Regions from separate parts of the Salinicoccus jeotgali genome, predicted to be linked through region 1. Evidence: predicted binding sites of a transcription regulator. Region 1 holds the regulator's gene; the other holds the start of a gene.
What was found. The regulator Rex, encoded in region 1, represses fermentation and respiration genes when NADH is low (regulators of the CRP and FNR family bind a similar motif). The targets are predictions, from matches to a motif close to TTGTGAAATATTTCACAA.

Region 1 (15,326 bases):
CGGACCGTTCAGACCGGCGGGCTTTTCTTTTTTCCACGGTTTCCGTCGCCTCGATGGTCTCCGTCAAATCCGTTTCCACCGTCTCTAGCGCCTGGTGCATCGTGTGCAGGTGATCGGCCGTCACGATGGCTTCCGATTCTTCAAGGAGGGCCGTCACGATCTGCTCTTCATACAGCGTTTCATACATCAGCTTCGATTGGGCGCGGAGTTTCTCCTGGTGTTTCTCGACACTTCTCCGGAAGACGAATGTATATTTGTTGGCATTGGCCTCGAGCTTCGTACCATCGATGAAAATCGCATCCGTATCAATCAGCGCCTGGGCTTCCAGCTGCATCCTGAACTGGATGAACGCTTCCTGGATCAGCGCATCCATGTGGGGATGCACCCGGAACCGGTTGATGGTCCGGTAGGAGGGCGTCTGGTTTTGAGCCAGCCACATCATCCGGACGCTGTCTGTCAACAGCGCTTCAATTTTGCGCCCGGACGTCACCGATTGTGTGTAGCTGCAGAGGATGATCTTCATCATCATTCTTGGATGGTACGACGTCGCACCGAAGGCATGGTCAAAGGGCGCAAATTCAGTCTCTGGGATGCTTTCCACCAATGCATTGACGGCAAGGGCGATGTCATCTTCGGGTATGATGACTGCCAAATCGAGTGGCAGTGTCAGCTGGTTCATGGTATAATCTTTATACATAAGGCACCTCTTTTTCTGTTTGTGTGGTTACTTACATTATAAAGGGTGCCTTTTGTTTTGTCTTTCATTTATATACATAGGAATCCCCCGGGTTAAAATTTTCATTTTAACCCGGGGGATTCTGCTTGGATCGGGACTTATGTCCCAGCCCCGTTTCATTTTTTTATTCTCATACAAATGTTGTGTAGATAATCTATGTGCATTCACTTTATTGGCATTTCTTAGATTTTGATATTCCGGGCTTAATCCGCCCTAAGGATTTTGGAGCACATCAGTTCGTTGACCCGTTCATCCAACAGGTTCAATTCTTCGTCTGAGGCACCTGGCCGCAATGTGATTCCGGCCAGTATATCACCATGGTCATAACGATAGAACTTAGGTGCTGAGGCAGTTCCCGTAATGTTTTGCTTGGCAGGCGCGCTTTCATCATACTGTTCTGTTTCTCCAGTACTGTCATGGGAGGGATCCTTCGGGGAGGGTGCATTGTCGCCCTCTCCCATCTCACTTTGTACAGCCTCCCTCTCTTCTACAGCAGGGATCCCGTCAACTTCAGATTCTTCTTGTTCCGAGGTTCTGGATGCTGGTATATCAGTTGACTCTAATGTATTTTCCGTTGCATCGCCAGGCGGTTCTGGAGCAGCCGTTTCATCTGAAGATGATTTTGGCTCTTCTATCATATCTTCAGCATCTTCCACTATTGAATCGGCAATGGGAGGGGCTTCTCCCGTGGAAGGCTCAGATATGTCTGGAGTGTCTTTCTGTGTTTCTTCAGTCTCTTCTTCTGATGCGGGGACAGGGCCCGCTTCTTTGTTGCCGTTCGCTGCCTGCTTATGGATTGCTTCCTCCTGGCTCTGTTCCGGACCAGTCTGTACCAGCAACCCTTCTTCAGGCTCTATCGCAGGTGTTTCTGGCGTTTGTAGTGCCCCTTCCTGCTCAGGGGTATCTTTTATCATATCTTCCTGCCCGCGTGCCTCCTCTGAAGACGGTGCTTCATGGCCTCCATCTGCATCTCCTTCTACTTGTTCTGCCTCCATGACAGTATTTATATTAATGGCAAATAGAGTGGATATCATCAAAAGTGATGAAATACCGAGCCGTATTGTTCTATATATCAATTTAATGCCTCCAAACCGCCTCTATGTTCTCTGAACGATTAATGTCATAAACCGAGTATATTAGAAGAATGCATCGACAGCTATAAAAATGGAAGTTTGTTACACAACCTTAATAATGGCTGATTTATTTTAAAGATTATTGCAGATATGTTGCAGTCAGATGTCCTTCCCCCATCTCAATTTTCCTACAATAAAAGCCCCTCAATGAGGGGCTAGTGTGTGATATCATATGTCTTCATAATCGTTTCATAAGCTTTCGAACCCAATTGACGGCACGTATAGAAGAATAGCACATCACATATCGCGAGCTGTGCGATGCGGCTCGTCATATTCATATACTGAATATTGTTCTCTTCCTCGGTAATTTCTATTGCCACATCTGAATTGCGCTTAGCGATCGAGGCGTGGTTCTGGGTCAATATGACGGTCTTGATGCCCAACTTTTTGGCGAGTTTGACCACTTCTACCACTTCCCTGGTCTTACCGGATAAAGTGATGAGGAATAGTACATCATCTTCAGTTGCATTGGATAACCGGGTCATGCAGAAGTATTTATCCGTGGTGAAGAAAGCATTGATATTTATGCGGTGGAGATTCTGTTCGAACTCGGTACCGACACTCGCCGCCTCCCCTACTCCGAATATGAAGGTGTTGCGGGATTTCGCAAATAGTTCCGCCGCTTGCTTGATCGCATCGCGGTCCACTATCTTTTCGGTATTATAGAGTGCCTGGATGGTGTTCTTGAAGACCTTATCGAAAATCTCGCGATGGGTGTCCTCTTCCAGATCGATCACTCTTGAAATATTCTCTTTCTCAAGGGTATGTAACTCTTTGGCTAGTTCCACTTTCAATTCCTTGATACCTGCAAGTCCTATACGCTTTGAGAATCTGACGATGGCAGCATCACTCGTACTGCTGCTTTTAGCGATATCTTTGACTGGCATATTGATGACTTTGGCTGGATTTTCCAGCATAAAATTAGCAATGCGCTGCTCCACAGGTGTCATGTATTCAAACCGCTTACGAATCTGACTTAATACCGAAAACATAGTTTTTCCCCTCTCGCCTACCTTGTTACTTCCAATGATAACAAAATAATCAAAATATTATAAGAAGAAATGAAACTTTTTATCTTCCAATAATAAAATTTGTTTCATGCTGCAGGGCGAAGCGTTAATTATCATTGGTTGGCTTTATATCATATCTTGCCATCCTGACATGACACCCTCCTATTTCAGTCGAGAATTCTACGCCTGTAGATTCATTTGAAGGGAATATTCTCGCACTCATCACCGCTTCTCCGTGGTTGGCAAACACTTCTATGCTGGAGATGTCCATAAAGATATCTAGCTGCGATAATGGGGCCTCGAGCTGGACTTTCCGGGTTGTCCCATCAACGTTGCCAGGCAATTTGCCGCTGAAGGTCCTGTCCAGTGTCAAAACCTGCGATTCGCTGTCATAGATCAAACTTGTATGTTCGCGCCTGCTCACCCTCAAATCGATGTGGATGCGGTTTGCATTATTCTCTAGTATATCGAGGACCAATTCATAACTGTGGCCATAGAAGTCTTTAATCTTTCTTGGATAATGATCAAAATAACCTTCAGCGGTCAGTTCGTTCGTCCTATAGTTACACAGCCCATCAAAAGGCTTCTGTATCAGGTGCGAACCACGGACACTCACTTCCCTCGGTATTGTCAGACAATGATCCCATTCACCATTTGTTGGATAGTCCGTTTCTTCTGTCCCCATCCAACCGACTATCAGCCGTTTCCCTTCAGACATCACGGTTTTAGGAGCATAGAAGTCGAAACCGTGGTCCAGTTCATGGAACGCCCCATGTGTCATATGTAATTCATTAAAATCAATATCCCCTACAAGGTAGCCCGATTGATAGATGTTCCAATAGCTGTTCTGATACTTATCCAGACCTTTCACATTGAAGAGTAATACATCTTTGCCATCCAACTTGAAGTATTCAGGGTGGGTCCACATGAAACCGAACTGATCAAGCTCCGTAGCCAGAGGTCCATCATATTGGAAAGAGGATGGGCTGTCGCCGCTGAAGACTAGTATGCGTCCAAACTCATCCTCGGTGCCAGTCCCGAGCATCATGCGATATTTATCTTCGTGAAATACATACGGCGCGTTCATTACCGGCAGATAGCCTTGAGGTGTTCCTTTTATGATGGCCTCGGTCGTCTTGAATTCTTTTTGGGCATCCAATATGGAGTGATACTGAATGCACCTCCGCGATTTTAGGCCGGTGTAGAAAAGGTGTAGTCCATCTTGATTGTCGGTAACGAGCGCAGACCCTGGTGAATCACCGTCTGACAACATCTTTATGACGCCCTGGTCATCGAATGCCACCATATCCTTCGATGTAAGATGATACAGACATTTCGTTCGCTGACCATATACGGGCGTCCATTCATAGAACAATTGATATCCTTCAGCATCCGCCACAAGGCCTGCAAGGCCATCCAAGCTCCCTAGAGGGGGTTGCACATGATAATGCTGTCGCCATTCATCTGATACTTTTTTTGGGGTGTGTGCCTCAAGCTGCCCATCAGCCGATGGATGGCTGAACATCCTTCCATCTGAATCCAATGCCATCTCAAAAAACCTCCCAAATCTTAGTCCAACGATTCTTCAATTGCTTTTTGCTCTGCCTTTAAATGTCTGCGGTAACCAATTTTAGAAATATAGATACTGATTTCATACAAAACGATCATCGGGATCGTCAACATGATATGGGTCATCAAGTCAGGTGGCGCAATCAAAGCTGCTACGACCAACAAGATGAAATAGGCATACTTTCTGTTCTTCTTCAAAAACATTGGAGTCAGCAACCCCAGCTGAGTCAGGAAAAGTACCAGTATCGGCATTTGGAAGATCAGGCCGAATGGCAGGACTGTCCTGAACAGGAAACCAAAATATTGATTGATGCCGATTGTTGTCTCTATCCCCATATCCTCCGACAGTTCAAAGGTGAATTGTATAATATATGGTACAAGTATGAAGTAGCTGAAGGCCATTCCAAGCAGCATGAGCAGCATGACGATTGGAATGTATGATAGTGTCAGCTTCCTCTCATTGCTGTAGAGACCCGGAGAGACAAATGCCCATATCTGATACAGTATTACCGGGAGTACGATTACAAAACCGATGATCATGATGACCATCAGATATATTTTGAGCGGATCGGTCACTTGGAATGCGTGCATCTGTATGGATTCGGTCCATGGTGCTTCCTGAACCTGATATATTAACGGTTTGGAAAGGAAAAAGCCGACCAGCATTGCGCCTGCAAAAAAATATATGACAATCATAAGCCGTCTGCGCAATTCATCAAGATGCTCAGTGATTTCCTTCTTTTCCAATTCATTCATCGATTTTCCACCTCTTTAAAAAAAGGCGGCTTCCGCCACCTCAAGACCTTTATACTTCAGATTCGATTTTCTTCTGGTTTTTCTTCTTCTCTTCTTCGTCGTCATCGTCATCATCATCTGTAGCAAGGCCCTTTGTTGCATCTTTGAATTCCTTCAATGTGGAACCCATGGCTTTTCCGAATTGGGGCAGTTTCTTAGGTCCGAATATGATGAGCGCTACAACCGCAATTACAATCATACTCGTTGGCGTTACTACCATCAGTGTAGTCGGTATGAACATTTCGAGCACAGTATCCCTCCTAGATATGTTTCATATAAAAGAACAGTGCCTGCAATTCGACACTCAAATCTATATTGTGTACATAGATTCCATCGCTTACATCCAGCCTCATCGGTGTGAAATTAAGAATGCCTTTGATTCCGGCCGCTTCAAGACGCTCAGCCATCTCCTGGCTGACTTCTGCAGGCAGTGTAAGGATTGCCACATCTATGCCATGATCTTTAGCCATTTTTTCAATTTCATCCGAGTGGTGGACCATTGTATCATTGATTGTTGTTCCGACAATGCTGCTGTTGTTGTCAAATGCAGCAACTACGTTCATTCTATCATTTATGTTGCTGAATTTATAGTTCAATAATGCACTACCCAAGTTACCTGCACCGATGATGGCGACATTTCTCTTTTGATTACCTTGGATATGTTCCATAAAGAATTTCAACAGGCTTTTGACGTTATATCCGTAACCTTTTCGGCCAAGTTCACCAAAATAGGAGAAATCCCGCCGAATTGTTGCTGAATCTATATCCAGTGCTTCACTGATCTCCCGTGAAGAAACCCGATCCACCCCTGATTTTTCGGAGTTTTTGAAGAATCTGTAGTACAGGGGTAAGCGCTTCATCGTTGCATTCGGGATTTTCTTTTTGTTATTCAAATCTCGTACACCTCTTTTATTGCACTTTGTTGATATATTATATCATAATTGCACGCCTATAGTCCCATAAGAGTCACCTGATTTCATCGTTTTTTTACGCTATATATTGTAAACTTGAGGAAAGTGAGGGATTTATGATGATAGTGATGCAATTAGGGAACATAAAAAAATCTTTCGGTACAGATATGATTTTTGAAAATATGAACCTGGAAATTAAAACAGGACAGACAATCGGCATCGTCGGTAAGAATGGTGCCGGAAAAACAACTTTGATGAAGATGATGGCTGGTGAAATGAGTATTGATGAAGGACAGATCACCAGTCCAAAAGGCATTTCAATAGGATATCTGACACAACAGATGACACTTGAGTCTACACATAATGTCAGAGAGGAAATGCTCCGCCCTTTCTCGAGGTTGCTTGAGACCGGGAAGGAAATGGAGAAAATCGCCGAATGGCTTGCTGTACATGACTATGATGATCCAGACTATCAAGACCAGCTCGATAGATACGAGAAAGTGCAGAATATTTTCGAAGCTGAAGGTGGATATACGATAGATTCGGAAGTAAAGACAGTTCTGACCGGTCTCGGGTTCATGCCTGAGGACCTCTACAGAAGCGTAGAAGCTTTCTCCGGTGGTCAAAAGACACGTCTTGCACTTGGCCAGATGCTCCTATCCAAGCCTGATCTGCTGCTCCTGGATGAACCCACCAACCATTTGGACATGGATACCGTCGCGTGGCTCGAGCAGTATCTTAACAGCTTCTCGGGCGCTATTGCCATAATCAGTCATGACCGCTACTTCTTAGACCGTACTGTCGACAAGATATATGAAGTCGAGATGCATAGGGGCACCCTCTACCACACCGACTACTCGGGTTATGTAAAAGAAAAAGAAAAAAATCATGCACTGCATATGAAGGCCTTTGAACACCAGCAAAAGGAAATTAAAGAGCTCGAAACTTTTGTGGAAAAGAATATTGCCCGTGCTTCAACAAGCAATATGGCGAAGAGTCGCCGAAAAAAACTGGAAAGCATGGAACGTATTAATATGCCTAGGATGGACACGAAAAGTGCAGACTTCTCATTCGATATCAGACGAGAAAGCGGCAATGATGTGCTCAGAATCAAAGATCTGGCCATAGGATACGAAGAGACTTTAAACAGTCATATCAATCTGAACATCGATAAAGGCGACCGTCTCGCCATCATTGGTCCAAACGGTATCGGAAAATCAACTCTGGTCAAGACGATTGCCAAAAAATTATCACAACATGATGGGGAAATCATTTATGGAGCCAACATATCGATTGGTTATTATGATCAGAAACAGGCAGAATTCACTTCCGGTAGAAGTGTACTTGAAGAATTATGGCATGAATATCCGAATATGAACGAAAGCGATGTACGCAAAGTGTTGGGACGTTTCCTGTTCACCCAGGATGAGGTCATGAAACAGATCAATGATTTGAGTGGTGGCGAAAAGGCCCGCATACAGTTGGCTAAATTGATGCTTGAAAAAAATAATCTGCTCATACTTGATGAGCCGACGAACCACTTGGATATAGACAGCAAGGAAGTCTTGGAGCAATCATTGCACAATTTCCCCGGCACCCTACTGTTCGTTTCGCACGACCGCTATTTCATCAACCGCATTGCCAATAAAATTGTAGAAATGGGCGATCAGCACACTGATATATATAATGGCGACTACAGTTATTATCAGCATAAAAAAGAAGAACAAGCGGCAATGCAGATAAAAATCGAGCAGGAAGATAAAGAAGTAAAGAACACAAACAGTTATGAAGCGCACAAGCAAAGGCGAAATGAGATTCAAAAAACCAAAAAGAGTATAACTAAAACTGAAAAAGAGATACAAGAGAAAGAAGCTGAAATTGAATCAATTGAAGAGACACTCGCCTTGCCGGAAGTTTATGGAGATTATGAAAAGGCAGCGGAGTTCAATAAGCAATTGAATGACTCGGAAGCGGCACTCGAACGTCTTATGGAAGAGTGGGCTTCATTATCAGAATCATTGGAAGCAATGGAATGATGAACGTATGTTCGTCATTCTCTGGCTTTATACGTAATCCTTTTACCCACGATATTGTACACAGCCTAAATGCTTTTATACCAGTTCCTCCACATAGTTATCCACAGTGTTGATAACTATTAAGAACTACTTAACCACAAATATACCCACAATTATGTGCTTGATATTAGTGGTTATGCCATTTTCATCAACAAGTTATCCACAACCGTGGATAAAACAAACGTTCCGTATTGACAAAACATGTTTACAGAAAAAAACCTATATGGATAAATATCCATATAGGTTTTTTACATTGTATATTCTTCTATATCGATCGTATTGCGGCCATTTAGCCCTAAAGTTCCGAAGGCACCCTTATTATAGAGGTGATAAGCTACAGCCCCAATCATCGCTGCATTATCTGTACAGTACTTTAACTGTGGCACACTTAACTTTATACCCTCATCTTGGCACTTCTCTTCAAAACTCGCACGCAGACCACTATTGGCTGCGACACCACCAGCTACTATCAGATTTTTCACTCCATAATCTTTTACTGCCCTCAAAGTCTTGACAGTCAATACTTCTACGACACTTTCCTGAAAACTCTTTGCTACGTCCGCTGCATTCACTTCCTGACCTTTTTGCCTCTGGTTGTGAAGCGTGTTGATGACCGACGATTTCACGCCGCTGAAACTGAAATCGTAACTCTCCGGCTCAAGATAAGCCCGTGGGAATTCATAGATGTCATGCCCTTCTTTGCTGAGGCGGTCGACATGCGGTCCACCGGGGTAAGGCAAGCCTATGACCCGCGCAACTTTATCGTAGGCTTCCCCCACTGCATCATCACGCGTCTCGCCGATGACCTCAAAAGACAGATGGCTTTTCATATAAATCAGTTCTGTATGCCCTCCTGAAACGATGAGTGCCACCAACGGAAAGTTCAGTTCTTCATCCAATTGGTTGGCGTATACATGACCTGCAATATGATGAACAGGGATAAGGGGTAGATCATGAGCAAAACTAAATGCTTTAGCTGCATTGATGCCGATGAGCAATGCCCCTATCAATCCTGGCCCTTCCGTAACAGCAACAGCAGATAGGTCTGCAGGCGCCATATGTGCTGCTTCAAGCGCTTCTTCAATTACTACGGTAATGGTTTCCACATGGTGTCTGGAAGCCACCTCAGGCACAACGCCACCAAATCTTTTATGGCTATCGATTTGGCTGACTACTATATTGGATAGCACTTCATTACCATTCCGTATCACACTGCACGCTGTTTCGTCACAACTTGTCTCGATACTTAAGATGACTACATCTTCATTCATTCAAATTCACCCACATCACGTGGGCATCCTTGCCTGGACCATAATAGTCCTTCCGGATGCCTCCATATTTGAAACCTTCATTCTCATATAAGATCATTGCGCGTTCATTATCCACGCTCACTTCGAGCGATAGAATTTCGGCGGATTTTTTGGCATATGTTTTAGCGTGTTGCAAAAGGGCTTTACCGTAACCATGTCCGCGCATTCCTCTATCGATGGCTATTGTTGTGATTTGACTCTGATCAATGATGATCCAAGTGCCGCAATAACCTACTATTTCACCACGATGTTCTATGACGAAATATGTAGCAAATTCATTTGCCGTCAATTCACGCCTGAAAGCCTCAATACTCCAGGATGTATTAGGAAATGAAGCACATTCTATAGTGTACACAGTTTTTACGTCGTCTAGAGTCATCTTTCTTATGATTGCTGCTGATTCATCCAATTTTTCTCAGCCTCCGATATTTTTAGGTATTCGGGAACCATCTCATGAATATCTTCTCTTCTGAGAATTTCAGGATACTGTTCGACTGTGGTAATGCGTGGTACAGTATGCGTATATTCAGGCAAGTTTTCAGTGAAGGCTTCGTTTCCATCAGCCAATAAGCAAACTTCTTCATATTTCTTCATTTCTTCATAAACAGTCTCTAAGGATTTATATCCTGCTGCTTCAACTTCTTTGATATGCTCAGATACATGATACAATCCGCTGTAGACGTTCCCCCGCCTTCCATCGAACATCGGCAGAACATTGCCCTTGGCACCACTAGAAGCAGCTATGACAGCGAGGGAAGAGACGGAGTACAACTCTATTCCAAGAGCCTGAGCCAATGTTTTCGCAATGGTCACGCCAATTCTTACTCCAGTATAGGAACCTGGACCCCGTGCTACTACAATTCGATCGATGTCACTGCGCTTATAGCCTGAAGATTCAAGCAAATGATTGATATGCACCATAATTGTTGCTGAATGGGTTTTTTTAACCGTCGTATTTATTTCAGCGACCATACGGCCATCTTCATTAATGGCTGCAGATAAAGGTCTATTTGAAGTATCAATCATTAGCGTAATCATCTTCAAGGTCCTCCAATAGTTTAATGTAATGTTCCCCATATGCCTTAAAATGATAAAGGCGAGCATCTTCACTGAGGTATTCTATGTTAATATCCAGGTACTCAGGTGGCAGAAAATCTTGAATGAACTCAGGCCATTCGATGATCGCAACATCTTCACCATTGAAGTATTCATCGAACCCCATGTCTTCGTCACTGCCTTCGAGTCGATAACAATCCATGTGGTGCACTGTGAATTTCCCCTGATAACTTTTTATGATATTGAAAGTCGGAGAACTCATTCTGCGTTTCACATCTAAATGCACCCCCATGAACTGGGTGAAAGTGGTCTTTCCAGCACCGAGGTCACCGGAGAGGAGAATGACGGTCCCATTCATTATATACTTCGTTAAATTTTTAGCCAGTTTCTCAGTTTCCGTTAAACCAGTGACTTCAATACTGAATTCCATTATTCAACCACCTACCTTGATTATATCTTCATTATACAAAAAAAGAGACCTATAAAGGTCTCAATGCGGCTCATCGCATCCATAATGTAATTATGTACATACTGCCCGGCGGCGTCCTACTCTCACGGGACGTCAGTCCAACTACCATCGGCGCTGGAGAGCTTAACTGCTGTGTTCGGCATGGGAACAGGTGGGGCCTCTCCGCGATTGCCACCGGACAATATGGCATGCTTGAATGCCCCTTGGACATTCAAAACCGGATAGAAGCAATGCGTTTGCGTAGTAAACCATACACGGTTTTCTTCATTTGAATAAGTCATCGATCGATTAGTATTCGTCCGCTCAATGTGTCGCCACACTTACACGCCGAACCTATCTACCTCATCATCTCTGAGGGATCTAATGGGGAAATCTCATCTTGAGGGGGGCTTCATGCTTAGATGCTTTCAGCACTTATCCCGACCATACATAGCTACCCAGCGATGCCGTTGGCACGACAACTGGTACACCAGTGGTATGTCCATCCCGGTCCTCTCGTACTAAGGACAGCGCCTCTCAAATTTCCTACGCCCACGACGGATAGGGACCGAACTGTCTCACGACGTTCTGAACCCAGCTCGCGTACCGCTTTAATGGGCGAACAGCCCAACCCTTGGGACCGACTACAGCCCCAGGATGCGATGAGCCGACATCGAGGTGCCAAACCTCCCCGTCGATGTGAACTCTTGGGGGAGATAAGCCTGTTATCCCCGGGGTAGCTTTTATCCGTTGAGCGATGGCCCTTCCATGCGGAACCACCGGATCACTAAGTCCGTCTTTCGACCCTGCTCGACGTGTCTGTCTCGCAGTCAAGCTCCCTTATACCTTTACACTCTATGAATGATTTCCAACCATTCTGAGGGAACCTTTGAGCGCCTCCGTTACTCTTTAGGAGGCGACCGCCCCAGTCAAACTGTCCACCTGACACTGTCTCCCACCCGGATTACGGGTGCGGGTTAGAATCTCAACATCACCAGGGTGGTATCCCACCAGTGCCTCCACGTAGACTGGCGTCCACGCATCAACGGCTCCCACCTATCCTGTACAAGTGAGGTCGAGGTTCAATATCAGGCTACAGTAAAGCTCCACGGGGTCTTTCCGTCCTGTCGCGGGTAACCTGCATCTTCACAGGTACTATGATTTCACCGAGCCTCTCGTTGAGACAGTGCCCAAATCGTTACGCCTTTCGTGCGGGTCAGAACTTACCTGACAAGGAATTTCGCTACCTTAGGACCGTTATAGTTACGGCCGCCGTTTACTGGGGCTTCGATTCGCACCTTCGCTTACGCTGAGCGCTCCTCTTAACCTTCCAGCACCGGGCAGGCGTCAGCCCCTATACGTCACCTTTCGGTTTGGCAGAGACCTGTGTTTTTGATAAACAGTCGCTTGGGCCTATTCACTGCGGCTCATTTTCATGAGCACCCCTTCTCCCGAAGTTACGGGGTCATTTTGCCGAGTTCCTTAACGAGAGTTCGCTCGCTCACCTTAGAATTCTCTTCCCAACTACCTGTGTCGGTTTGCGGTACGGGCGGTAATGTATTCACTAGCGGGTTTTCTTGGCAGTGTGAACCCACAGCTTCGCCTACTATTTTCGGCTCCCCATCACATCTCGTCGTTACACAGGGCGGATTTGCCTACCCTGACGACTCGATGCTTGGACGTGCACTTCCTTCCGCACGCTCTGCTTCTCCTCCTGCGTCACCACATCGCTCAAACACACATCACCGGTACAGGAATTTCTACCTGTTATCCATCGCCTACGCAGTTTCGCCTCGGCTTAGGTCCCGACTAACCCAGAGCGGACGAGCCTTCCTCTGGAAACCTTAGTCGTTCGGTGGACGGGATTCTCACCCGTCTTTCGCTACTCACACCGGCATTCTCACTTCCGATCGCTCCACATGTCCTCACGATCATGCTTCTGTGCAATCGGAACGCTCTCCTACCATCAATATAATTGATCCACAGTTTCGGTAATATGTTTAGCCCCGGTACATTTTCGGCGCAGCGTCACTTGACTAGTGAGCTATTACGCACTCTTTAAATGATGGCTGCTTCTAAGCCAACATGCTAGTTGTCTGTGCAACGCCACATCCTTTTCCACTCAACATATATTTTGGGACCTTAACTGGTGGTCTGGGCTGTTTCCCTCTCGACAACGGACCTTATCACCCGCTGTCTGACTCCCGTGCATCACATAGGTGGCATTCGGAGTTTGTCTGAATTCGGTAACCCGGGATGGGCCCCTCGTCCAAACAGTGCTCTACCTCCACGATGCTAACACGAGGCTATACCTAAATATATTTCGGAGAGAACCAGCTATCTCCAGGTTCGATTGGAATTTCTCCGCTACCCACACCTCATCCGGTCACTTTTCAACGTAAGTCGGTTCGGCCCTCCATCCAGTGTTACCTGGACTTCAGCCTGGACATGGGTAGATCACCTGGTTTCGGGTCTGCAACCCCATACTAGACGCCCTATTCAGACTCGCTTTCGCTACGGCTCCACATTCGCTGCTTAACCTCGCATGCAATCACAACTCGCCGGTTCATTCTACAAAAGGCACGCCATCACCCATTAACGGGCTCTGACTACTTGTAAGCACACGGTTTCAGGTTCTATTTCACTCCCCTTCCGGGGTGCTTTTCACCTTTCCCTCACGGTACTGGTTCACTATCGGTCACCAAGAAGTATTTAGCCTTGGGAGATGGTCCTCCCAGTTTCCGACGGAATTTCTCGTGTTCCGCCGTACTCAGGATACACCGCCACAGATCAAAACTTCGCATACGGGACTGTTACCCCCTATGGTGCGACTTTCCAGTCGCTTCTGCTCGCTTCAATCTGCTTTTTCGGTGTCCTACAACCCCAGTCAAAGACTGGTTTGGGCTCTTCCCGTTTCGCTCGCCGCTACTCAGGGAATCGATTTTTCTTTCTCTTCCTCCGGGTACTAAGATGTTTCAGTTCCCCGGGTCTACCTCTCTCAGGCTATGTATTCACCTGAAAGTCGCACTAATGTGCGGGGTTCCCCCATTCGGAAATCTTTGGTTCAACGCTTACTTACAGCTCCCCAAAGCATATCGGTGTTGGTTCCGTCCTTCATCGGCTCTTGGTGCCAAGGCATCCACCGTGCGCCCTTCATTACTTAATCGCAATGAATTTGTGAGTGTGTCTTGCGACACAACGCGTGTTTTTATGAACTCTTCAGTTCTCGGTTTCTACGCTTGATTTCGGTTAAAATCATTTTTCGCATTGCTTCTATACGGTTTTCAATGTGCAAGGGTTGAATCGTCAATGAAGACCATTCAAAACTGAATACAATATGTCAATCGTTAATCCCGCCGTCCCAAAGGGACGTTCCGTTATATTCCTTAGAAAGGAGGTGATCCAGCCGCACCTTCCGATACGGCTACCTTGTTACGACTTCACCCCAGTCATCGGTCCCACCTTCGACGGCTGCCTCCATAAAGGTTGGCCCACCGGCTTCAGGTGTTACCGACTTCCGTGGTGTGACGGGCGGTGTGTACAAGACCCGGGAACGTATTCACCGTGGCATTCTGATCCACGATTACTAGCGATTCCAGCTTCATGGAGTCGAGTTGCAGACTCCAATCCGAACTGAGAACAGTTTTATGGGATTCGCTTGGCCTCGCGGCGTAGCTGCCCTTTGTAACCTGTCCATTGTAGCACGTGTGTAGCCCAAATCATAAGGGGCATGATGATTTGACGTCATCCCCACCTTCCTCCGGTTTGTCACCGGCAGTCTCACTAGAGTGCCCAACTGAATGCTGGCAACTAATGATAAGGGTTGCGCTCGTTGCGGGACTTAACCCAACATCTCACGACACGAGCTGACGACAACCATGCACCACCTGTCACTCTGCCCCGAAGGGAAGCCATGTCTCCATGGCGGTCAGAGGATGTCAAGATTTGGTAAGGTTCTTCGCGTTGCTTCGAATTAAACCACATGCTCCACCGCTTGTGCGGGTCCCCGTCAATTCCTTTGAGTTTCAGCCTTGCGGCCGTACTCCCCAGGCGGAGTGCTTAATGCGTTTGCTGCAGCACTAAGGGGCGGAAACCCCCTAACACTTAGCACTCATCGTTTACGGCGTGGACTACCAGGGTATCTAATCCTGTTTGATCCCCACGCTTTCGCACATCAGCGTCAGTTGCAGACCAGAGAGCCGCCTTCGCCACTGGTGTTCCTCCATATCTCTGCGCATTTCACCGCTACACATGGAATTCCACTCTCCTCTTCTGCACTCAAG
Region 2 (15,326 bases), 520 kb from region 1:
CTTTCTGATAGTATTTCCTCGCTTCATACTTCAACTGTTCTTTATCTATTCCTGCATATTGTGTTGTAGATGGCAATAGTATTTGTTTTATATCATAGGCATTAAAATTAAAAAGGATACTCAATTTAACGATAAGCATGCGTATTTCCTTAGTGAAGAAAGCACGGTCGATGCGTGTCCCTTTCAGATGTGTAAAAAGTACATCAAAGTCAAAGTCCTCAAGATCGACCTGCGGCCCTGCAGATTCGTTTTCCTTCCTGAAGGTTTCAGTGGGTACTTCGAAACCTTCACCACTCCCTGTGTGGAACACTTCGGTGAACTTACGCGTTACTTCGGTGAAGTTTTCCGGCATGGGCGGATATTGGAGTCGACCCTTCTTTTTATTGAAAGCCACAGAACCCACTTGGCCATAGAGATAGAGGCTAAGCATCGGATCTTTGAAGAAGGCATCTGGTGTGAGCGGCAACAACAGCTCGTATATGAAACGATCTTCATGGGCGTTATTGGACACGAACGTGCGGATAAGTCCAATCGCTTCAAGCTTCTCGAGTATACTTGAGAAGCCTGAGAGCGGCATGTTCAATTCATCCATTACTTCTCTGTGGAGTCTTGTTTCAAGTTTGCTGTAATGGTTTGAAGATTCCTGGAGGTAGATATATGAAATGGTCGCTTCCTGTCCAATCAGGGGGAGATACAGTTCATTGATGATGTTCAGATGGGACTTTTCGAACGATGATGGCATATAAACGATGAACTCGGTATTTGGTTTTAGTCTTTCATTGAAGTTCATTATCGTCACTGCCTTTAGCCAGATGCTTCAAGGTCTCCATGAGCTGGTCGATGTCCTTGAACTCCTTATAGACCGAAGCGAACCTTACATATGCCACTTGATCCAAGGTGATCAGCGCTTTCATGACATGTTCTCCGATATCATTGCTCGAAACTTCCGATTTATTCAAATTCCTGAGATCCGACTCTATCTGGGCTGCTGTCTTCTCCAACGTCTCATAAGAGATTGGACGCTTTTCGCATGCACGGAGCAATCCATCCATCAGTTTCTCCCGGCTGAAAACTTCCCTGTTTCCATCCTTTTTAACTACGACCAGCGGTGATAATTCCATACGTTCAAACGTCGTGAACCTAAAACCGCACTCTTCGCATTCCCTACGTCGGCGTATCGCAGACAGTTCATCGGTATGTCTGGAATCGACCACTCTCGAACTTGTATGATGACAATTCGGGCATTTCACTATGACCACCTCTTCCTACCCAGTTTGGTATACCATTATAATACATTGAACATAAAAAAAGAAGAAACTCCCGTTTCTTCTTTTCTTTCTATAGATTTTCCGCAATTTTTTCAGCAAATTCCACCACTCGGGTCGAATAACCCCATTCATTGTCATACCATGCCAGGACTTTAACTTTATTGTCGTCCATGACCATCGTCAACGACCCATCTATAATTGAACTTCTGCTGTCAGTGTTGAAATCACTGGACACAAGTGGCTCATAAGTGACACCCATGATACCGGCTAGCGCACCATCAGCGAATTTCTCGAATGTTTCATTGAGTGAGTCTTTCGTCACAGGTTTTTTAAGATCAACCACAAGATCGACAAGTGATACGTTCGATACAGGCACTCTCAATGCCAAGCCATGGAGTTTGCCATTCAATTGGGGGAGAACCTCACCCAAAGCTTTTGCTGCGCCAGTCGAAGTCGGTATGATGTTGTCTGCACAAGAACGTGCCCGTCTAAGGTCTTTATGCGGGTTATCGATGTTCTTTTGATCGTTTGTGTAGGCATGGACAGTCGTCATCAGACCATTTTCGATGCCATACTCCTCATCCAGCACTTTGGCGACCGGCGCCAGGCAGTTTGTCGTACAAGATGCATTGGAAAATACATCATATTTATCTATATCGAATTCTTCATCATTTACACCAAGAACCACTGTTTTTACATCTCCGCCTTTGGCCGGTGCAGTCAGCAATACTTTCTTGGCCCCTGCTTTAACATGGGCTGCTGCTTTGTCACCATGGTTGAAGGCGCCTGTCGCTTCGATGACAATATCCACACCCAAGTCTCCCCATGGCAGCTTTTCTGGATTTCTTTCTGTCGTGATCAGAATTTCTTTGCCATCCATGACCAGCTTGTCTCCATTGCCTTCTATCTGCTTTTCGAATTTCCCGTGTGTGGTGTCGTAGTTGAGGAGATGAGCCAGTGTTTCAGCAGGATAGCTGGCGTTCACCGCTACGAGCTCCAATTCATCTGAAGCGGCAACGATGCGAAATACCATCCTTCCAATTCTTCCCAAACCATTGATTGCTACTTTTTTCATGACGATTGCCCCTTTATGCTATACTTTTCACTGATTAGTATAACATATTGAAAGCGTGTTTAAAGGTGTATTCTGCATAAAATGTTCACTTTTCAATCTTGTCTAGAAAGCTTTGAATCTGGCCCCTCAATTCCTGAATAGAGCCACTATTCTGAAACACAACGTCACTTCTATCGCGCTTATCTGACAGCGGCATTTGACTTCTTATTCTCGACAACGCCTCTTCTTCTGTAAAGCCGTCTCTGTCCATCAACCGCTTTTTCTGCGTTTCTTCATCGACATAGACTGTTGCAGTCAAGTCGCATTGTTCATCCAGTCCATTTTCGAATAACAGCGGGATATCCAAAAATACATGACTCTCCAGGCTCAACCGTTCTTTATCCTCATTCATCATGCGTCTCACTTCAGGATGGACCAGACCATTCAATATTTGCCGTTCTTCTGGATCATTGAAAATGATTGCACCCAACTTCCTTCTGTCTATTTCCCCGTCCGACCTTGCAATGTCCTCCCCGAAGTGGTCGAGTATCCCTTTATAGGCAGGGCCATTTTGTGCAGTCGCTTTTTTGGCATAAATATCCGCATCAAGTACCGGATAGCCTTTTGATTGAATATATTCTGAAGCGGTCGACTTGCCGCTGGCAATGCCTCCGGTCAGACCGATAATGTAGTTCATTGGATCACCTCTGACAATTTGTACAATAAAATGTATTTCTTCCTGCTATAGTCTTTGTTTTGAGGGGCGCTTCACAGTCCGGGCATACCTTCTTCTGGTAGACTTTAAACCGGTCCTGCATGCTGCCCCTCTCCCCGGATATCCCTCTATAATCCGAAATTGTGGAACCACCTCGGCTCAATGACAGCTCAAACACTTCAACAATCGCCTGGTGCAGCTTCGTTAACCGTTCAACTGAAATATTCCCCGCCTTCCGCACAGGGGAGATCCCTGACATGAACAATGCTTCTGAAGCATAGATGTTGCCGACACCTGGTATGATCGTGCTATCCATTATCAACGCTTTGATCGCTTTATTGCTTCTGCTGGGATCTTTGATTTTTTCAATGAATTCAGCAAGACTATCCGGATGCGTATACTCTAGGGCCATCCTTTTAAAGGGAGGAAAGTCATTTATCCTTTTAATGGTCGACATTTCCCCAAAACGTCTGATATCACTGTAGACAAGGGACTGCCCATCTGACAGCGGCATGGACACTTGCCAATGCCTACGGTAGTTCAAGTCTTTGATCTGTTCTATCGAGTCGGCCACAAAGAAAGCACCCGACATGCCGAGGTGGGAAATCAGATGGAAGACGTCCCCATCTTTTTCCATGATGAAGTATAGATATTTCCCGCGTCTTCCCACCTTTTTAATACGGCCTCCATCGATTTTCTTTTTAAATGATTCAAGATCTTCTTTTATTATGGTTCTTCGGCCAACCTCATGTCCTTTATATATATGGTCAGAAAAAGACATGGCACCGATTCCCTTCTCTTCTACCGTTCGTTCTAGAGAACGCTTAACCAATTCCACTTCTGGTAATTCAGGCATTCTACCACCTACTTCACTTGATACCAATCACTGCCATAACCATAATCCACATTGAGCGGTACACTGAGTTCAATCGCATTCTCCATAATGCGCCGAATAATTGAGATGAAATCTTCCACTTCATCTTTTGGAACATCGAAAATCAGTTCATCGTGGATTTGAAGCAGCAGTTTTGCATCATATTTTTTCGCTTCTTCAGATCTGTCATATTCTACCATTGCCAATTTTATTATATCGGCTGCTGTACCCTGGATTGGGGAGTTCATTGCAGTGCGTTCTGCAAAGCTTCGTGCATTGAAGTTCTTGCTATGGATATCAGGTATATATCTTCTGCGATTGAGCATTGTCTTCACATAACCATCACGTTTGGCATCTTGTATGATCGACTTCATGAACGCCTTGACCTGCGGGAATGAATTCAGGTAATTATCAATGAAGGTTTTGGCTTCTTTACGGGTGATGCCAAGGTTTTGACTCAATCCATAGTCACTTATGCCATAGACGATGCCAAAATTCACCGCTTTCGCATTTCGCCTCATGTTCTGCGTAACATCCTCTTTATCGACTTTAAATACTTCCATCGCAGTTTTGGTGTGGATATCGGTATCACTTGTAAAGGCATTGATCATCGTTTCATCTTGAGTAATGTGTGCAAGCACCCTCAGTTCAATCTGTGAATAATCAAGAGCCAACAGAACATGATTTTCATCTTTTGGAACGAAAGCTTTACGGATCTTACGTCCTTCGTCTATCCTTATCGGGATATTTTGAAGGTTCGGTTCAACTGACGACAACCTGCCTGTTTGGGCCAGTGTCTGATTGAATCGAGTGTGGATCTTCGAGTCTTCTTTAATTTCTCCCTGGAGTCCAATCACGTATGTGGATTGGAGTTTGGCCAAGGTACGGTAATGCAGTAGATGCTCAATGATTTCATGTTTATCCTGCAGCTGTTCCAGAACGTCTACTGCAGTGGAATAGCCCGTTTTAGTTTTTTTGATGACAGGTAGATTCAGTTTTTCAAACAGAATATGCCCCAACTGTTTAGGCGAATTGATATTGAACGACTCTCCGGCCATCTCATATATGGTACTTTCGATTTCATCCAGCCGCTTCTGTATGTCCTTCTCCATTTCCTCAAGGCGAGAAGCATCTACTTTGATGCCCCTATATTCCATATCAGCAAGGACCTTAGCCAATGGTATTTCAAGTGTTGCCCAGAGTTCATGCATCTCATCTCTTCTCAAATATTCCTCCATCGGTTCTCTGACCTTATGGATGGCCATCACCTTGCTATTAAGAAACTTTTCATGTTCTGCACCGGTCGGGGTTACAGCTTTCTTCCCTTTGCCGTAATGATAGTCATCGCTGTCTATATTGATCGCGAAGTCAGCAGCAGTTTCCGCAACATCAATAATCTTCTTGGAAGGATCCAGGAGAAAACTGCCGAGCATGATGTCGGAATCAAACCCTTTGAAATGAATGTCCAAATGCCTAAGCAGCCCCATTTGCCGCTTGATGTCATATACATTAATGGAATTCCTGGATGTCAGGAAATCTTCAATTGATGACGATTCCAGTTCATTAAGCGGCTTTATGAATGTATGTGTTCCATCTGTTGCAGCAAGATACACAGGCGCATTGACAAGATAATTTTCTGCCCTTACTTCCAGATGGAATGAAACATCACCGCTCAACTCTTCTAGCGAATCCACTAGTTCATCTTCGAATTCGACTTTGTCTTCTGTTTCAGCTGCATCCATATTTTTTAGCAGGGATTCGAATTCCAACTCTTTGAACAGTTCATATTTATCTTCTTCCCGGTCCTGTTCAAACTTCAGGCTGCCAATATCGAAATCGATAGGAACCTCTTTATAGATCGTTGCCAGATCCTTACTCATTAGAGCATCTTCCCGATATTCCGTTAAGTTTTCTTTAAGCTTCTTGCCTTTCACTTCATCAAGATGCTCAAGTACACCTTCCACACTATGGTGTTCTTTAAGCAACTTGAGTGCGGTCTTTTCGCCAATTCCAGGAACCCCAGGTATATTGTCCGACTTGTCGCCCATCAAGCCTTTAAGGTCGATGATCTGCTCTGGCTTGAGACCATATAGTTCTTCGATGAAGGCCGGGGTATAGCGGTCTATGTCGGATATCCCCTTTTTAGTGTAGTAGATTGTTGTGTGGTCACTGGCAAGCTGTGTAAGGTCACGGTCCCCTGTAATGATGATTGTCTCCAGACCTTCCTTATCGGCTTTAGTGCTTAAGGTACCAATGATGTCGTCAGCTTCATATTCATCAAGTTCGTAACGTTTGATGCCATAGACATCAATCAATCTCCTGATGGGTGCCAGCTGTTCACCCAACTCGGGAGGCGTCTTCTGCCTTCCTCCTTTATATTCTTCATATTGTTTATGCCTGAAAGTAGATTTGCCGGCGTCAAAGGCTACCAGAAAATGGGTAGGCTTTTCATCCGTAATGATTTTTTCAAGCAGTCTTGCATAACCAAATATCGCATTCGTATGCAGGCCGCTCTGGTTACTGAGGAGCGGCAGACCATAGAACGCCCTGAAGGCAACACTATTGCCATCTATCAGAATCAACTTATCCATTCCATTACCCCTCTCTTCCAATGGTCTTATTAAACCATTGCTTCATTAAGAATTATACATTCCAATCCAAACTTAATCCATGAAAAAAGGTACAGCTCATGCTGTACCTTTATTTTTACGGTGTATATTCAATTGGTGCGTTTGGTCCAAGCGGCAATCCGAGAAGCATCCAAACGATCAGCATCAGTGCCCAAGTAACAAAGAAGAAGATGGAATAAGGCAACATGACAGAAATCAATGTCCCGATTCCCACGTTTTTGTTATATTGCTGCGCAAAGGCAATGATGATCGCAAAGTATGTCATCAAAGGTGTGATGATGTTTGTCGATGAATCCGCAACACGGTACGCCATAGTCGTCAACTCCGGTGAATATCCAAGCTGCATCATGATCGGTACGAATATCGGAGCCATCATCGCCCATTTTGCACTCGCACTACCTATGAACAGGTTGACGATTGCTGTGACGAGCATGAAACCTACGATCAATGGAATCCCGGTCAATTTGAGGGTTTCCAGCAACTCAGCTCCATACACACCTATAACAAGACCCATATTGGATTCTGCGAAATAAGAGACGAACTGGCCGGCAGTAAATGCCAACACGATGAACATGCCCATCGATGCCATCGTTTCAGTCATCTGATTCGCTACGTCCTTATCGCTCTTGATTGAGCGTGTGATCAAGCCATAGACAAGCCCCGGTATAAAGAAGAGGATCGCGATGATCGGTACAAGTCCGTCACTCATAAATGGCGATTGGACGATTGTATCCATATAGGATCCGACTGCATCATCTCCACGCATCGGTGAATTTGGCAGTACGACAAGAAGCAATGCAAGCAACGCGCCTACTATCATCGAAATGATTGCCCATGCCAATCCTTTTTTCTCGATTGGTTTTAGTGGATTCATTTCGTCCGTATCAGTAACGGCAGTTGAATCCTCATCTTCAGCATTGTAAGTCCCCAAGCGAGGTTCTACAATCTTGTCTGAAACAAACCAGCCTACAAGAGTCAACAAGAAAACACTTGCCGCAATGAAGAAGTAGTTCATTGCAACATTCATGCCATCGGCGTACTGCGGGTCGATGACGGAAGCTGCCTGAATAGAAAGTTCAGCCAGCATTGCGTCTGTACCACTCAGAAGCAGGTTGGCCGAGAATCCAGCGGAAACCCCGGCAAAAGCAGTCGCAAGACCAGCTAGTGGATGCCTTCCGAGGGCAAGGTACAACACTGCACCAAGCGGCGGCAACACTACATATCCTGCATCAGATGCAAGTGAAGACATGATACCTGCAAAGACAAGGCCTGCTGTGATCAGGGTCTTAGGTATGGACAATACAAATCCACGTAAAGCTGCGCTTATCAGACCTGAACGTTCAGCAACACCAATACCAAGCATCGTTATGAGAACGACCCCAAGCGGCGCAAAGTTGATGAAGTTATCAGTCATGCTGGAGAATATGTAACTTATCCCTTCACCATCCAGCAGGTTATTGATGGTAACGGTTTCTTGATTCTCTCCTGGATGTTCCACTGAAATTTCAAACGCCGATAAGATTGCAGATGCAACGAGCGTAAGAAGTGCGAGTATCGCAAACAGGGTGACGGGATGAGGGAGTTTGTTACCGAGCCATTCTACAAAATCAAGAAATTTCTGAAAAAAACCTTTATTCTTTTTGCCATTTTCCATTCCCAAAATTTCCTCCCAAAATACACTAAACTGAAAAGGTCCCCTAGTCAGGTGATCTTTTCAGTTTAATGCCATTACAGAATCATAAATCTCATTTCAACAATTTCATTACATTCACAACTGAGTCCCTGGACTTATCCAGTTGTTTCTTTTCATCTTCTGATAAATCCAGCTCGATGATCTTCTCTACACCATTTGTTCCTATCACTGCCGGTACACCAAGATAGATGTCACTGTAGCCGTATTCTCCGTCCAGATACACAATGGATGGAAGCACACGCTTTTTATCATGGAGGATGGCTTCAGCCATTTCCACTAAAGAGGCGGCAGGGGCATAATAGGCAGAACCATTGCCCAACAAGTTTACAATTTCAGCTCCGCCTTTTCTTGTACGTTCGATGATTTCGTCTATCTTGGTTTTGTCCATAAGACTTTCCAGTGGCACACCTCCAACCGAAGAATAACGAATCAAAGGTACCATGTCGTCTCCATGTCCCCCAAGAACAAAACCGCGTACATCATTGACGGAAAGATTCAGTTCTTCAGCTATGAACGTCCGGAAACGGGCAGTATCGAGTACTCCCGACTGACCGATAACCCGGTTTTTTGGAAAACCGGACTCTTTATAAACTGCATACGTCATAGCATCTACAGGATTTGTCAGCACAATTATTGTACAGTCCGGTGAATGCTCGACTATTTCCCGTGTCACTGCTTTCATGACTTTTTGGTTAGTCTTGATGAGATCGTCCCGGCTCATCCCTGGCTTCCGTGCAATACCTGCTGTAATAATGACGATGTCGGAATCTTTAGTATCTGCATAATCACTTGTACCGGTGATATTTACATCGACTCCAAGAACTGGTGTCGCTTCCTGCATATCAAGTGCCTTGCCGCGTGTCGGATCTTCCGCTTGCGGAATATCGACGAGAACCACATCTGCAAGCGCTTTAGAGGCTGCGATAAAGGCAGTCGTAGCGCCGGTGAACCCGGCGCCTATGACTGATATTTTTTTCCTGTTCATGCTATTCCCCCTTAAAAGGTGGCTTCAACTACATATTTTTGACAAGTTCGTCTGCAAACTCGGAACATTTAACTTCCTTGGCACCATCCATCAGGCGGGCGAAGTCATAAGTCACGACTTTAGATGCAATCGTCTTCTCGACAGCTTTTGTTACAAGGTCTGCCGCTTCCTGCCAACCTATATGTTCAAGCATAAGAACGCCTGAGAGGATGACGGATGATGGGTTGACTTTGTCCAAGCCGGCATACTTAGGTGCTGTTCCGTGTGTTGCTTCGAAGATTGCATGACCTGTTTCATAGTTGATGTTCGCACCAGGAGCGATACCGATTCCACCAACTTGTGCTGCCAATGCATCAGAGATATAGTCTCCGTTTAGGTTCATTGTCGCTACAACACCGAAATCTTTTGGACGAAGAAGGATCTGCTGCAGGAAGATGTCGGCGATTGCATCTTTGATGATGATTTTGCCTTCTGCTTCCGCCTCTGATTGTGCTTTGTCGGCTGCTTCTCTTCCTTCTTCCTCAACGATCTTGTCGTAAGCATTCCATGTGAACACCTTATCCCCGAACTCACGCTCAGCAAGTGCATAGCCCCAAGCTTTAAATGCACCTTCTGTGAACTTCATGATATTCCCTTTATGGACAAGAGTTACAGAAGGTCTATTGTTTTCAATCGCATAGTTGATGGCAGAACGCACCAATCTCTCAGTACCTTCTTTGGATACTGGCTTGATTCCGATTCCTGAAGTTTCTGGGAAGCGGATGTTTTTAGCGCCCATCTCATCTTGAAGGAAGTCGATTACCTTCTTCGCTTCATCAGTGCCTTCCTGGAATTCGATTCCTGCATAGATATCCTCTGTGTTTTCGCGGAAGATGACCATGTCCGTCTCTTCAGGACGCTTCAATGGAGATGGAACACCTTCAAAATACCTTACTGGTCTGAGGCATGTAAACAGATCCAGTTCTTGTCTCAGTGCAACGTTCAATGAACGGATACCGCCACCGATTGGTGTCGTGAGAGGGCCTTTGATTGCGAGTAGGTATTCATTGATTGTATCCAAAGTCTCCTGTGGCAGCCATTCGCCGGTCTTGTCATACGCTTTTTGACCTGCCAACACTTCTTTCCATTCAATCGCTTTTTTACCGTCATATGCTTTTTCAACTGCTGCATCGAGTACTTTGTTAGCAGCTTTCCAAATATCCGGTCCGATGCCGTCCCCTTCTATAAATGGGATGATTGGCTTATCAGGTACGTTCAGAATTCCGTTGTTTGTTGTGATTTTTTGACTCGACATAAATAAAATTCCTCCTGGTTAATAATTTCGAAAATTTGTTTTAGCGCTTCTCGATTGCTTCATATTTCTTGCCGGTTTGTCCAACATATTCAGCTCTTGGTCTGATCAGACGGTTGTCTTCGTACTGTTCCAGAATATGTGCAATCCATCCGGACACGCGGCTGACAGCAAAGATTGGCGTGAATAAATCATGGTCAATCCCCATCGCATGATAGACCGAGGCGCTGAAGAAGTCAACGTTTGGCAGAAGCCCCTTTTCACGTTCTACAACTTCTGCGATCTTTATGGATTTTTCGTAGAGTTCAGGCTCTCCGATTTCTTCAGTCAACTGTCTGGACATTTCTTTCAAATATTTTGCACGTGGGTCGCCGTCTTTATAGACACGGTGTCCCATTCCCATGATTTTCTCTTTATTTTCGAATTTCTCTTTCAAGTAGTCTTCTACAGATTCAGGAGACTCGATTTCACCAAGCATCTTCATTACGCGTTCATTCGCTCCACCATGAAGTGGTCCTTTGAGTGCGCCAGCTGCAGCTGTCACGCCGGAATACATATCTGAAAGGGTCGCGACGCATACGCGTGCCGTAAATGTTGATGCATTCAGTTCGTGGTCTGCATGAAGCACAAGGGCTTTATTCATTGCTTCGACTTCTGTACTGTTAGGCTCTTCGCCTTTCATCATATACAGAAGATTTGCAGCGTAATTAAGTCCTTTTTTAGGTTTGACGACTTCTTTGCCACTTCTTATCCTTGAGAATGCTGCAACGAGTGAAGCCACTTTAGCTTGGATACGGATGGCTTTTTCCTGATTCGCTTCATCACTCATGTCTTCAGCATTCTCGTCGAAGTGAGAAAGATATGACAATGCTGTACGCAGACCTGCCATTGGATGGATCTTATCCGCTGCGTATTCCTCGAAATGGGTGTAGATTCTAGGATTAAGCGTCATATGATCAAATAATTTCGCCTGGAAATCATCAAGCTCAGTCTGGTTCGGCAATCTGTCGTTCCATAATAGGAATACGACTTCTTCAAATAGTGCATTTTCTGCAAGGTCATCGATTTCATAACCGCAATAAGTGAGCTGCGAACCAATGATTGAACTGATGCGTGATTCGGTTGCAACTATACCTTCTAAACCTTTTTTCTCAGACATATATCGATTCTCCTTCTAGTTAATTCTTAGTATAGCCAGTCGGCCTTATTGCCATTATATCAAATTAAAGAACTTTGTGAATAATACAGTATCATTTATTCCTTTGTGAAATTAATACCATTAACCTTCTAGAGGACGCTTATACTAACAATAAAAGCCTCAATTCAGCTGAATTGAGGCTTTTATAAGGGTCAGTTAATTATCTTATTGATATGCATAAGTTTATCTTATGATTAATGTGTCGTTTCGGATGTATCAATACCTGTCACTGATTTAACCTTCACTTCGCGGTACTTTTCATGTGATTCGGCTTTACCGAGGAAAGTGCCTAAGAAAGCACCTAAAAATCCGGCTGGTACTGAGATGATTGCTGGATTCGTCAGAGGGAACAATGGTTCCATTGAAATAAATGCATTGCCTGAAGGGTCCATTACATTCGGGCTCATGATAACAAGTATAAGAGATACCGCAAGGCCTGTTATAATTCCAGTAATTGCCCCTTGCGTATTAAAACGCTTCCAAAAAATCGTATAGATGATGACCGGCAAGTTGGCGCTTGCTGCCACGCAGAATGCCAATGAAACCAGAAATGCGACGTTTTGGTTTTGGGCGAAGATCGCCAGTATTATAGACAGGACACTTACACTGAAGGCCGCAATTTTAGCTGCCAGCATCTGCTGTTTATCTGTTATGTTGCCCTTTTTGATTACTTGGCCATAGATATCATGCGCAAATGCACTTGCCCCCGACAGCACAAGACCAGCTACTACTGCGAGGATTGTCGCGAATGCCACTGCAGACACGAATGACATGAGCAGATCGCCACCGAGCTTTTCTGCTAGCAATGGTGCAGCCATATTGCCTGCCGGGTTCGCAGCGATGATTTCCTCCCTTGTCAGCATCGCTGCAGCTCCAAATCCAAGGAATATCGTCAAGATGTAGAATATGCCGATGATCCAAGTTGCCCACATGACTGAGCTACGAGCTGTCTTAGCGTCTTTAACTGTAAAAAATCTCATGAGGATATGCGGGAGGCCGGCCGTACCGAACAATAATGCGATGATAAGCGACACGTTATTCAGAGGAGATCCGCCTTGAGACCCAGGATTCAAGAACGGGCCTTCAAGCTCTGGTGCCGTTATGTTCTTCATTTCACCGAACATGGTAAAAATATTAAAATTAAATTGCAACAGTACGAGTACAGAAATGATGACTGTACCAACCATCAGCAAGATTGCCTTTACCATCTGCACCCAGCTTGTTGCGGTCATGCCACCGAATAATACATAAATCGTCATCATTATGCCAACTATTATGACAGCCACACTGTATGGTATATCAAACAGCAGTTGAATCAAGGCTCCCGCCCCCACAAGTTGAGCGAGCATATAGAAGATGACAATCGTAATAGAAGAAAGCGCGGCGAAGGCGCGCACCTTCTTAAGTTCAAACCGGGCAGCAATCATATCAGCAACTGTGTACTTCCCGAGGTTTCTAAGCGGTTCTGCAACAATGTACAGTACAACGAGATAAGCTGTGAGATAGCCCACACTGTAGAAAAATCCATCAAACCCCCATAATGCAATCGCCCCTGCAATACCAAGGAATGAAGCGGCTGAAAGGTAGTCTCCGGAGATTGCGAGACCGTTTTGCCAACCAGTCAGCCCCCCACCTGCCGTGTAGAAATCTTTAGTGGATTGCGTCCTTTTCGAAGCGAAGTATGTAATCACCAACGTTAAACCAACGAATACAATGAACATGATAATGACGGTCAGATTCATTTATAGTTTCCCTCCCGATACTTTCTGATTATCTCATCGGCTTCCCTGTCGAATTCCTTGGCTTTCTTCATATAGATCGTGACCAGCGTCCAGACCATTATGAATAGGAAGAATGCGTAGATCCAAGCCCATGAAATATTTCCGAATGCTTCGTTGCTAAGCAGAGTGGTATAGCCTGTCAGTATCGGAAAAAGCAGTGTTGCGATGATGAAAAAGATGCTGATCGGTAAAATGAACCTGTTCCGCTTCTTAAGCAGTTCTTCAAATTCAGGTTGTGAAGCAATTAATGCGTAATCGATTTTTGCCATTTCTATTCCCCCTTATAGTCTACATTGTATTTATTTGACAGAAATATGTCAATTTTTCGACAACTATTTTTATTGTAAATATTCCTCTTCCGAACTATTGATGGTATAGAAAATAAAAAAAGCCAGCCATGCATCATTTAAATGATGTATGGCTGGTTTTCCCGTTTGAAATCTATCCAATTACCCCACTACATTCCCTTTGGTTTTTCTATCACGTTGATCTCCCCGATTTTGTCCATTGTGATATTTGATGAAACATTAATGGTTTGATCATCCATTTCCATAGTAAGTGTCAATTCAGCACTTTCGTACTGATAATCTTCATTGAACTTCAGTAGCACAAGACCATTGATGTTATCCACCGCTTCAAGTGACGACTCCAGATCGTCGTTTATAAAGGGCTTTACGCCGGCTTCACCTTCTACTTCATAACGAATTTCATAACCTGATTCGAGTTGCTTGGCTGTGCCTTCTTTGAACGGCTCGAGCTGACTGATTAAATCTCCATAGCTGCTGCCTTCAATATTACGTCCGTCATCCTGTCTTTCCACGTCGCCATTTTGATAGATGAAGTGTTCTCCCTCAAAGATGTAATGGGTCTTGATATCAGTTCCATCATCAACTTCGATTTTAATTTCATCCTGCTTGCTTCTGGTGGTTATTGTACGGATTACATGCTGGCTTTCTTCTGTGGAAATTGTAGTCGTCTGCCGCTCTTCATAGCTCGTTTCCTTACTTTCTTCAGATTGTGCATTTTTAATGATATCTGCTGCTGACATTTCTTCTTCCGGCTCTTCAGTCGTCTGTTGTTCTTCTGTAGCGGACTCTGTCGATTCTTCACTCTGATCTGCATTTTCATCAGATGAGTCATCCACAGGCCCGTCGTTAGTGCACGCTGTTAAAAACAGGAGCATGATAAGTAACATTTTTTTCATATGTGCCACCTCATCTAATATTATACTGTGCAGCATCTGTGACTACAACATAAAAAGGCACTTTAAAAAAAGTGCCTTTTTACTGGATTATAGTACATTAGCATGTCCATCGAATATACAGTTCTGCTCTGAGTCGACTGTGACGACTGCGCCCTCTTCCAATACTTCGTATGCGGCTGACGCCCCGACTATTGTCGGCAGATCAAGATTCAGGCCAACAATCGCACCATGCGAAGTGAGTCCTCCTTCGACGGTGACAAGACCTGCAGCCTCTTCGAGATAAGGTGTCATATCAGCATCTACAGATTGGGTTACGATGATTTTTCCTTCCAGATCTTTATCTTTTAAGGCTTCTGCAGAGTCAGCGAACATCACTTCACCGACGCTGCTTCTCCTGCCTATGCCCTGAGCTCGGATCAGCTTATCTCCGACAATGTGGAGTTTCATCAGATTCGTGGTACCTGCTTCTCCTGCAGGAACCCCTGCTGTGATGATCAATAAATCTCCCTGTTCTGCAAAACCTTTTTCCATTGCTGCTGATACAGAGATGTTCAGAAGTTCATCAGTGTCCCGCTTCCCTTCCTTGATTACAGGGTGTACGCCCCATACAAGCTGTAGTTGTCTGGCTACATG

Region 2: the regulator Rex is predicted to act here: its motif matches at 11,773-11,790, upstream of ACZ43I_RS06955 (citrate synthase).

The regions. Positions count from the first base shown of each region.
Region 1 is NZ_AP043830.1:1,895,116-1,910,441, forward strand. Features, by position in the region: gene ACZ43I_RS09775 (IS1182 family transposase) at 1-697, opposite strand, end outside; gene ACZ43I_RS09780 (ICP22 family protein) at 940-1,812, opposite strand; gene ACZ43I_RS09785 (MurR/RpiR family transcriptional regulator) at 2,025-2,861, opposite strand; gene ACZ43I_RS09790 (glycoside hydrolase family 32 protein) at 2,986-4,428, opposite strand; gene tatC (twin-arginine translocase subunit TatC) at 4,449-5,204, opposite strand; gene ACZ43I_RS09800 (twin-arginine translocase TatA/TatE family subunit) at 5,254-5,484, opposite strand; gene ACZ43I_RS09805 (redox-sensing transcriptional repressor Rex) at 5,504-6,103, opposite strand; gene ACZ43I_RS09810 (ABC-F family ATP-binding cassette domain-containing protein) at 6,274-8,190, shown strand; gene tsaD (tRNA (adenosine(37)-N6)-threonylcarbamoyltransferase complex transferase subunit TsaD) at 8,478-9,500, opposite strand; gene rimI (ribosomal protein S18-alanine N-acetyltransferase) at 9,493-9,918, opposite strand; gene tsaB (tRNA (adenosine(37)-N6)-threonylcarbamoyltransferase complex dimerization subunit type 1 TsaB) at 9,924-10,577, opposite strand; gene tsaE (tRNA (adenosine(37)-N6)-threonylcarbamoyltransferase complex ATPase subunit type 1 TsaE) at 10,558-11,025, opposite strand; rRNA gene rrf (5S ribosomal RNA) at 11,129-11,243, opposite strand; rRNA gene ACZ43I_RS09840 (23S ribosomal RNA) at 11,333-14,209, opposite strand; rRNA gene ACZ43I_RS09845 (16S ribosomal RNA) at 14,434-15,326, opposite strand, start outside.
Region 2 is NZ_AP043830.1:1,374,222-1,389,547, forward strand. Features, by position in the region: gene ACZ43I_RS06910 (replication initiation and membrane attachment family protein) at 1-790, opposite strand, end outside; gene nrdR (transcriptional regulator NrdR) at 777-1,250, opposite strand; gene ACZ43I_RS06920 (glyceraldehyde-3-phosphate dehydrogenase) at 1,339-2,343, opposite strand; gene coaE (dephospho-CoA kinase) at 2,429-3,019, opposite strand; gene mutM (bifunctional DNA-formamidopyrimidine glycosylase/DNA-(apurinic or apyrimidinic site) lyase) at 3,024-3,893, opposite strand; gene polA (DNA polymerase I) at 3,902-6,502, opposite strand; gene ACZ43I_RS06940 (AbgT family transporter) at 6,618-8,195, opposite strand; gene mdh (malate dehydrogenase) at 8,287-9,219, opposite strand; gene icd (NADP-dependent isocitrate dehydrogenase) at 9,248-10,513, opposite strand; gene ACZ43I_RS06955 (citrate synthase) at 10,554-11,669, opposite strand; gene ACZ43I_RS06960 (solute symporter family protein) at 11,903-13,450, opposite strand; gene ACZ43I_RS06965 (DUF485 domain-containing protein) at 13,447-13,758, opposite strand; gene ACZ43I_RS06970 (hypothetical protein) at 13,947-14,693, opposite strand; gene pyk (pyruvate kinase) at 14,781-15,326, opposite strand, start outside.